2 regions of the Streptomyces sp. NPDC002742 genome follow, and region 1 is predicted to be linked to the other one. Evidence: riboswitches for the same ligand, from Rfam matches in the RefSeq annotation. Region 1 holds a riboswitch; the other holds the start of a gene.
The links. A riboswitch is a leader RNA that binds a small molecule or an ion and turns the genes downstream of it on or off. The one in region 1 is predicted to bind glycine.

Region 2: linked by a shared signal. The riboswitch ahead of gcvP (aminomethyl-transferring glycine dehydrogenase) and the one ahead of gcvT (glycine cleavage system aminomethyltransferase GcvT) in region 1 are both predicted to bind glycine.

Annotation. Positions count from the first base shown of each region.
Region 1 is NZ_JBIAQF010000023.1:48,530-53,178, reverse strand. Features, by position in the region: gene ACFYW8_RS32870 (enhanced serine sensitivity protein SseB C-terminal domain-containing protein) at 453-1,241, opposite strand; gene ACFYW8_RS32865 (enhanced serine sensitivity protein SseB) at 1,469-2,245, opposite strand; gene ACFYW8_RS32860 (AAA family ATPase) at 2,309-2,977, opposite strand; glycine riboswitch at 3,153-3,249, shown strand; gene gcvT (glycine cleavage system aminomethyltransferase GcvT) at 3,397-4,515, shown strand.
Region 2 is NZ_JBIAQF010000011.1:8,651-13,299, reverse strand. Features, by position in the region: gene gcvP (aminomethyl-transferring glycine dehydrogenase) at 1-1,993, opposite strand, end outside; glycine riboswitch at 2,171-2,266, opposite strand; gene ACFYW8_RS20670 (PRC-barrel domain-containing protein) at 2,380-2,748, shown strand; gene ACFYW8_RS20665 (DNA polymerase IV) at 2,673-4,280, opposite strand; gene ACFYW8_RS20660 (MerR family transcriptional regulator) at 4,353-4,649, opposite strand, start outside.

The DNA.
Region 1 (4,649 bases):
GATCAGTCCGTAGTACTCAGGAGTTAAACCCCTGGAGACCGGAAGTCTTCAATGCTTAGGTGATCCGTTGCCAGACCTGGCGGTGAATGGATGCGTAAACGTGACGCCATCTGGAAGGTTCCGTTATTCGGACGGTGGATATCAAGGAGCGAACTGTCGCAACCAGGACATCCCCGAGCACAGGCGGACGATATCGGTCACGTTTGCACCAAATCGCCACAAGGTCTCTTCCGGCCACCCACGGATCAGGATCGGCCACCTTCACCACTCGAGGGCCCTCGAAGCCGCGAAAGAGACGGAACTCACCACTGAGGCCCGAATCGGACAAGTCAGCCCAAAGCAGGCTTCGTCGCTCCGCGGGCAGCCACGGCACTCACCTCATCGAGGAGGCGGCGTTCTTGTTCCGGTGCCGGGCCGGTCGCGTCGAGAGGTCCGCCTCGGGCGCCGTCCGGTCAGTACGCGGCGCCGCGCGGCGACGGGCCACCGTATCCGCGGACCGGGGCCGCGTGCGCCTCACGGTCGTAGAACGGCCGGGCGTTGGCGCGCAGCCACATCGCCACCGGGTCGAACTCGTCCGACATCGCCACGGTGGAGACGGGCAGCCCGTCCGGGACCGCGCCGATGGACTGCTGCATCATCGCCCGCACCGAGTCCACGGCGGGCGGTGAAGTGTCGTACACGTCAAGGCCGATGGCGAGATACGGCGCCCCGAGCGCGGGCTGGACCCAGGCGCGGCGCAGCGAGCGCACGGCCGGGGTCAGATGCGCGTTCTGGGTCAACAGGGCGTAGAACTGGGGGATTTCGATGCCGGGCTCGGAGAGCCGGAGCGGGCCCGCGGGCTGCCGCTCCAGGCCCGTGGCGATCCGGCGCAGATCCAGCCAGGGGATGCCGAGGCCGCCGCCGGGGGCGTGCGGATTGAGCCAGAGGCCGAACTGGTCGGGGTACAGGGTGCGGGCGACGTCCAGCCCGTCGACGACCTCGTACGAGCGGTTCCAGCCGCTGGCCGAGAGTTCCTGGGCGGAGGTGACGCAGGGCGCGTACCCGAAGCCTTCCACCTGCATGTTCCCGTACTGGGCGTCCGGCGAGCCGGCCTGGCCGTGCCACAGCAGCATCCACACCTGGCCGGACGACGGGGTCGCGAGCGCGCGAAGGAGCGCCTCGTAGGCGTCGTAACGCCCGGGAGTCACCTGGCGCAGCATGTGCTCGACCTGCCCGGCCGCGGCCGTGCCCGACGCGCTCACCCTCAACCGCCCCTTCGCGAACAATTCACGACGAACTCATCCCTTACGCCCGAGGCGCCGGTTACGAACATTCGTCAACACCTCGACCAGGCCATGAAACCAGCTTATGCGGCGTTCGCGCTCCGCCGGGGGAAGCAGTCGACAGCCGGGGCCCACCGCGCGAGGGGACCCACGGGCCGTACGGGGCCGGTCACCCGGTTCCCGGGCCCCCTCGATACGGGCGCCGTTCAGTGACCGTGCTGGTAGAAGGGGCGCACCTGGGCCCGCATCCAGTCGGCGACCGGGTCCTGCGTCACGTCGAGAAGCACCAGGTTCACCGGAATGTTCATCGGGACGCGGCCGAGGGCACGGCCCAGGGCGTCGAGGGGCAGGTTGCGGGCCTCGCCCTCCCACACCGAGAGTTCGACACCGATGAACATGACGGGATCGTCGCCCTCGATGCTGGCCAGGCAGCGGCGGGCGCTCAGGACGACGCCGGTCCCGGCGAACTCGGCCGAGGCCGCGGCGAGGAAGTCCATCGGCTCCTCCTGCCAGTCGGGTTCGAAGAGCCGCACCCGGCCACCACTGGCCGACCCGTCCAGCGGGGTCCGCCCGGCCCGGCACAGCTCGGCGACGGCCATCGGCGGCAGCGGTACGCCGACCACGCCGTCCGGGTTGACCACGATGCCCACCTGTGGCGGAAGCCCGCGGGCGAACTCCGCGGCGGGAGCGATCGTGTACGACATGTGGCCGCCGGTGACCTGGCGGAACTGCTCCTCGGAGCTGAAGACGGGGACGTAGACCTGGCCCCCGAGATCCATCGTGGGCAGATCGAGCGGACCGCTCTGCGGGCCGCCGCCGTTGGGCAGCGGCACCCACACGAAGCTACGGCCGAGCACCTCGACGATACGAGCGGCCGACGAGGGGCCCGCGGGCATGCCGAAGGAGGAGGACAACACCTCCTCCAGCTCGTTGCCCGGCCAACCGCCGTGCGGATGGGGGTGTGCCTGTGCCGGAAAGTCCATCTGTCTACCGCCCGCTTCGAACCACTGTTCCGGCTGGAAAGGTTAGTGGGCCACCGCAACCGGTCAGTGGCCGAAGTCGATCCTGCGCAGTACGTCCGCCGCGTCCCGGTCGATGAGCACCGCCGAACCGCACCCCTCGGGCAGGTCTCCCTGCTCGGCGGAGCGCAGCAGCCGGGCGACCGCGCCACGATGACGGGCGAAGGCGTAGCGCGAGACGCCCCGGCCGCGCTCGCGCTGGCCGTCCAGCGCGGTTCCCGGCGTGACGTCGAGCAGCAGCAGGTGCAGCGCGCCGCCCCGGCGCCGGGCCTCGCGGGCGAGCCAGCGGCGCACCCAGGCCTGCGTACCGCAGTCGTGCACGACGAGCCCGCCGCCGCCCCGCAGCGCGCGGCGCAGGCCGGCGTAGTGCGCGAGGCGGACGAGAGGACGGTAGAAGGCGTACGGCAGCAGGCGGGCCATCCGGCCGTCCCAGCGGTCGCGGGTGTCCTGCGAGTCGACGCGCGCGCCCCGCACGGCCCGCCGCATCAGCGTCGACTTGCCACTGCCGGGCAGTCCGGTGACCACGACGAGGTCGCGCGCCCCGAAGCGGAGACCGTGCGGGCTGTGGCCGACCCGGTCGCGGAGGTCCCGGACGACGCCGGCCGGAAGCGGTCCTCGCCCCTTCCGGGCCGGTGCGCCGGTCTGCTCGGGCAGCGCGAGACCGGAGGTCGTCGCGTACGCCGTGGTCCTGTTCACCGTGACCGTCCTCCCCTTGGACGTGGAGTCCCATCCCCGTCGAGTGTAAAGAGAAGGTAATGCCCGGCGCTTCTCCTTTTCATGCGCGGACTGCCACAGCCCGGTCACAGATGCCGGGCTGCCGGGATCGGACGGCGCGTGCGATGATGGCCGCGCCAACTGCATACCGGCCGCTTGAATCCGCGCGGGAGAGTCCTGGGTACGTGTACCCGGGCGCCGAAGGAGCAAGTCCCTCCCTTGAATCTCTCAGGCCCCGTTACCGCGCGGGCGAGGCACATCTGAAAAGCGGGCCGCTCACCGGTGGCTCCACCCAAGGTGCAAATCAGGACCACCGTTTCGTGGGGTCCTGATGAACCTCTCAGGTTCCGATGACAGATGGGGAGGAACGACCTCGCCGTCATGCCTTGGGAGCCAGACCGATGAGCAGCAACGCACCCCGTCACACCGCGCTCGATGCCCTGCATCGCTCGCTGGGCGCGACGATGACCGACTTCGCAGGCTGGGACATGCCCCTGCGCTACGGCTCGGAGCGCGACGAGCACCTCGCCGTCCGCACGAAGGCCGGCCTCTTCGACCTCTCCCACATGGGCGAGATCACCGTCACGGGCCCGCAGGCCGCCGAGCTCCTCGCCTTCGCGCTGGTCGGCAACATCGCCACCGTGGGCGTCGGCCGCGCCCGCTACACGATGATCTGCCAGGCCGACGGCGGCATCCTGGACGACCTGATCGTCTACCGGCTGGCCGAGCACACGTACATGGTCGTCGCGAACGCCTCCAACGCCCAGGTGGTGCTGGACGCCCTGACCGAGCGCGCGGCCGGTTTCGACGCGGTCGTGCGCGACGACCGTGACGCGTACGCGCTCATCGCCGTGCAGGGGCCCGAGTCCCCCGGCATCCTCAAGTCGATCACCGACGCCGACCTCGACGGCCTGAAGTACTACGCGGGCCTGCCGGGCACGGTGGCCGGTGTTCCGGCCCTGATCGCCCGCACCGGCTACACCGGTGAGGACGGCTTCGAGCTGTTCGTCGCCCCCGCCGACGCCGAGAAGGTGTGGCAGGCGCTGACCGACGCCGGCACCCCGGCCGGGCTGGTCCCCTGTGGTCTGTCGTGCCGCGACACGCTGCGCCTGGAGGCCGGCATGCCGCTCTACGGGCACGAGCTGACCACCTCGCTGACCCCCTTCGACGCCGGTCTCGGCCGGGTCGTGAAGTTCGAGAAGGACGGCGACTTCGTGGGGCGCGAGGCCCTGGCCGAAGCCGCCGAGCGCGCCGCTTCGAAGCCGCCGCGCGTGCTCGTCGGCCTGATCGCCGAGGGGCGTCGGGTGCCGCGCGCCGGGTACCCGGTCGTCGCCGGAGGTCAGGTGATCGGCGAGGTCACCTCCGGCGCCCCGTCCCCGACCCTGGGCAAGCCGATCGCCATGGCGTACGTCGACGCCGCGCACGCCGCGCCGGGCACCGCCGGTGTCGGTGTGGACATCCGGGGCAGCCACGAACCGTACGAGGTCGTGGCGCTGCCGTTCTACAAGCGCCAGAAGTGACACTGGTCCGCACGGGCCGGACGTGACACCGGTCCGCACGGGCCGGACATGACACGGCTGCCCGTCGGACGCCGGCGCTGACGGGCGATCCCGTCGGGCGCCGGACGTGACCCTGCGCACATCCGCCCGGGTCA
Region 2 (4,649 bases), on a different contig from region 1:
CGTGCTCCTCGAACACACCGTGCGTCGAGGGGTACGTGATCATCAGCACCGACAGTTCGTCACGGTACTGCTCGATCTTGGCGCGCAGGTCCTGGACGTCGATCTCGCCGTCGTCCGCGGTCTTCACGACGACGACCTTCATGCCGGCCATCACGGCGCTGGCGGCGTTGGTGCCGTGCGCGGACGACGGGATGAGGCACACGGTGCGCTGGTCGTCACCGTTGGCGCGGTGGTAGCCGCGCACGGCCAGCAGACCGGCCAGCTCGCCCTGCGAACCGGCGTTGGGCTGGAGCGACACCTTGTCGTAGCCGGTGACCTCGGCGAGCTGGTCCTCCAGCTCGTGGATCAGCGTCAGGTAGCCCCGCGCCTGCTCGGCGGGCGCGAAGGGGTGGAGCTGCCCGAACTCGGGCCAGGTGACCGGCTCCATCTCGGTGGTCGCGTTGAGCTTCATGGTGCAGGAGCCCAGCGGGATCATGCCGCGGTCGAGCGCGTAGTCGCGATCGGAGAGCTTGCGCAGGTAGCGCAGCATCGCGGTCTCGGAGCGGTGCTGGTGGAAGACGGGGTGCGTGAGGTACGCGTCGGTGCGCAGCAGCGCGGCCGGCAGGGTGTCCTCCGCGCTCGCGTCCAGCGCCTCGATGTCGCCCTCGACGCCGAATGCGGTCCACACGGCGGCGAGCTGCTCGCGCGTGGTCGTCTCGTCGCACGAGATCGACACCTGGTCGGCGTCGACGAGGTGGAGGTTGACGCCGTGGTCGCGGGCGGCGGCGACGATCTCGGCGGCGCGGCCCGGGACCCGCGCGGTGAGCGTGTCGAAGTACGCGCCGTGCACGAGCTCGACACCGCCGGCGGTGAGCCCGGCGGCCAGGACCGTGGCGTAGCGGTGGGTACGCCGTGCGATGGTCCGCAGGCCGTCGGGACCGTGGTAGACGGCGTACATGCCGGCCATCACGGCGAGCAGCACCTGAGCCGTACAGATGTTGCTGGTCGCCTTCTCGCGACGGATGTGCTGCTCACGCGTCTGCAGGGCGAGGCGGTACGCCTTGTTCCCGTCGGCGTCCACGGAGACACCGACCAGCCGGCCGGGAAGGCTGCGCGCGAACTTCTCGCGGACCGCCATGTAACCGGCGTGCGGTCCGCCGAAGCCCATCGGCACGCCGAAGCGCTGCGTCGTACCTACCGCGATGTCCGCGTCGAGCTCGCCGGGCGAGGTGAGCAGGGTCAGGGCGAGCAGATCGGCGGCGACGGTGACGACGGCGCCCAGCTCGTGCGCCTGCTGGATGACCGGCTTGATGTCGCGCACGGCACCGGAGGCGCCCGGGTACTGGATCAGCACGCCGTTGATCTCGCGCCCGGCGAGGTCGGCCGGGATGCCGTCGGCGAGGTCTGCGACGACGATCTCGACGCCGGTCGGCTCGGCGCGGGTCTCTATGACGGCGATGGTCTGCGGCAGCGCGTCCGCGTCGACCAGGAAGAGGCCCTTCTTGTTCTTGCCCATGCGCCGGGACAGCGCCATCGCCTCGGCGGCTGCGGTGCCCTCGTCGAGGAGGGAGGCGCCGGAGGTCGGCAGGCCGGTCAGCTCGGCGACGACGGTCTGGAAGTTCAGCAGCGCCTCGAGGCGACCCTGCGAGATCTCCGGCTGGTACGGCGTGTACGCGGTGTACCAGGCCGGGTTCTCCATGACGTTGCGCAGGATCACCGGCGGCGTGAACGTGCCGTAGTAACCGAGCCCGATCATCGAGCCGAGCACCTCGTTGCGGTCCGCGAGGGAGCGGAGCTCGGCCAGTACCTCAGCCTCGGTACGCGCGGCCGGCAGCTTCAGGGCCTCGGCGTTCTTGATCACATCCGGGACCGCGGCGGCCGTCAGCTCGTCGAGCGAGCCGTATCCGACCTGCGCGAGCATCTTGGCCCGTGCTTCGGAGTCGGGCCCGATGTGGCGCTGCTCGAAGGGAATGCCCTGTTCGAGCTCGGAAAGCGGAATGCGAGGGGCGGTCATGGCGGAGGCCTCCTGGTCTGACGCGACCTTCGAGGGGCACCCCGGCACGGGCACCCCGACGGCCTCCCCCTCTGTCATCTCAACCTGAGAGTTTCACCGGATCGTCCGTGGACGGTCCGGCTTTCACCGTCGGTGAGAGCGGAAGCCATCGGCACCCGCCCTGCTTTCCAGAGTGACCTCGTCCGTGCGGTACGTGAGCCTGAGAGATTCCGGGGAGGAGTTGCTCCTTCGGCGCCTCCATCGAAGTCTGGAGGACTCTCCCGCACGGGATCAGCAGCCATCGCCAGCCTACCAGCGAGGACTGGACACCGGCCTTCGAGTGGCCACCTTCACAGATGTGCTCTTTTGTAGTACTTACGGATGAGTTTGCGACCACTGGAGGGACCGTGCAGACCGACATCGATCCGCGCAACCTGATCGGCCGCAAGGCGTTCGACAGCAACGGCACCAAGATCGGCACGATCGACGAGGTCTACCTCGACGACGCGACCGGTGTCCCGGAGTGGGCTGCCATACGCACCGGGCTGTTCAGCAGGGACGCCTTCGTGCCCCTGGAGCCCAGCGAGATCGTCGAGGGGACCTTGCGCATCCCCTTCGAGCGAGCGCTGATCAAGGACGCCCCCGACTTCGGCGTCGGGCGTCACCTCTCCCCCGAACAGGAACTCCAGCTCTACCACCACTACGGTCTCGACGTTGCGTCCCCGCCGCCCCCGGACCGGGACTTCGGCCGGATCGCGGGCACGGAGGACGCCTGAGCCGTGCGGGCGCCCCGGCGGCCCGCGTCCGGGCCCGGTCTCGCGTCGGGGCCTGTGTCCGGGCCTGATCTCGCGTCCGGGCCCGGTCTCGCGTCCAGGACCAGGTGCGTGTCCGGGCCTTGTGTCGCGCCTTCTGACACCGACGGCTCGGAAGCGGCCCGCAGCCCGTCGGCGGCCTCGGGTCCTCGCTCCACCAGGGGCAGCGGTTCAGCCGGTTCCAGTTGCGGATCGTCCGTCCGGAACGTCCGCACCCTGCCGGGCTCGGAGTAGGGCGTCTCGAACCGCACCGTGACCCGTCCCAGCCCGCTCCCCTGTACCCATCCGTGCCCGTACTCGGCATGACGCACGTCGTGCCCGGAGGGCCACCGCCGCTCCGCGGGCTCCGCCGCCTCCGTGCCGGCCTCCTCGGCCGGCTCGTCCACGGAACGCTCCTCCGCCGCCGGCTCCCCCACGGCAGCGGCCTGCGCCTGCGCGAACAAGTCCTCCTGCGTGTAGTCGGCGAGCCCGGAGACACCGACGCCCAGCAGGCGCACGCCTCCGGTCGTGTCCACGCCCTCCAGCAGCCGTGCGGCGGCCTCCCTGACGACACCGGGGTCGTCCGTGGGCCCGCGCAGCGTCTCGGACCGGGTCAGCGTCGAGAAGTCGTACCTGCGCACCTTCAGCACGATCGTCCGCCCCGACAGCCCGGCCCGGCGCAGCCGCCGCACACACCGGTCCGCGAGCCGCTGCACCTCCAGCTCCACCCGGACCCGGTCATGGATGTCCACGTCGTACGTGTCCTCGACCGACACGGACTTGGTCTCCCGCTCGGCCACCACGGGCCGGTCGTCGTGGGCCAGCGCCATCGCGAACAGCGCGTGCCCATGGGCCTTCCCCAGCAGCCGCACGAGCTCGTCCTCACCCGCCTCGGCGAGCTCCTCGACGGTGGTGATGCCCGCCCGCCGCAGATGGTCGCCGGTGGCCGGCCCCACGCCCGGCAGCGTCCGCACCGGCATCGGTCCAAGCAGCGCGCGCTCGCTGCCCGGCTCGATCAGCACGAGACCGTCGGGCTTGGCCTGCTCCGAAGCGATCTTCGCCAGCATCTTGGAGGCGGCGAGCCCCACCGACCCCGTGAGCCCCGTGACCGCACGGATGTCCGCGCGCAGCTTGGCACCGGCCAGCCGCGCCGAGGCGTCGTCCCAGGCCGTCCCGCCCGCCTCCAGGTCCACGAAGGCCTCGTCCAGGCTCAACGGCTCCACCAACGGCGACAGAGCCCTCAGCAGCCCCATAACCTGCTCGCTGACCTCACGGTAGAGCCCGAAGCGCGGCACGAGATAGGCGGCGTTCGGTGCGCGCCTGCGGGCCTGGGCCATGGGCATCGCCGAGTTCACCCCGAAGACGCGCGCCTCGTACGAGGCGGTGGCGACGACTCCGCGGGGTCCGAGCCCGCCCACCACGACGGCCTTCCCGCGCAGGCTCGGCTTGGACGCCTGCTCCGCCGAGGCGAAGAAGGCGTCCATGTCGAGATGCAGGATCGTGGGCGCGGTTCTCACATCTCCGATGCTGCCCTACGCCACTGACAATGCCCCGGCACGCCGGGGCATCACGTCATCGAAAGGCTCGCGTCACACCGCTCGGTTGCGCCTGCGCGCCAGCTCGTCGGCGGGATTGTGCCCGAGGAGCGTCTCACCGGTGTCCACGCGCTCTCCGTGCAACTGAGACAGGGCGCTCTCGACATCCCGCCACACCACACCCACGGCGATGCCGAAGACCCCCTGGCCGCCCTGGAGAAGCGCGTGCACCTCGTCGGGCGACGTGCACTCGTAGACCGTCGCGCCGTCGCTCATCAGCGTCATGCGCTCCAGGTCCTGGAAGCCTCGTTCCCTCAGGTGCTGGACCGTGGTGCGGATGTTCTGCAGCGC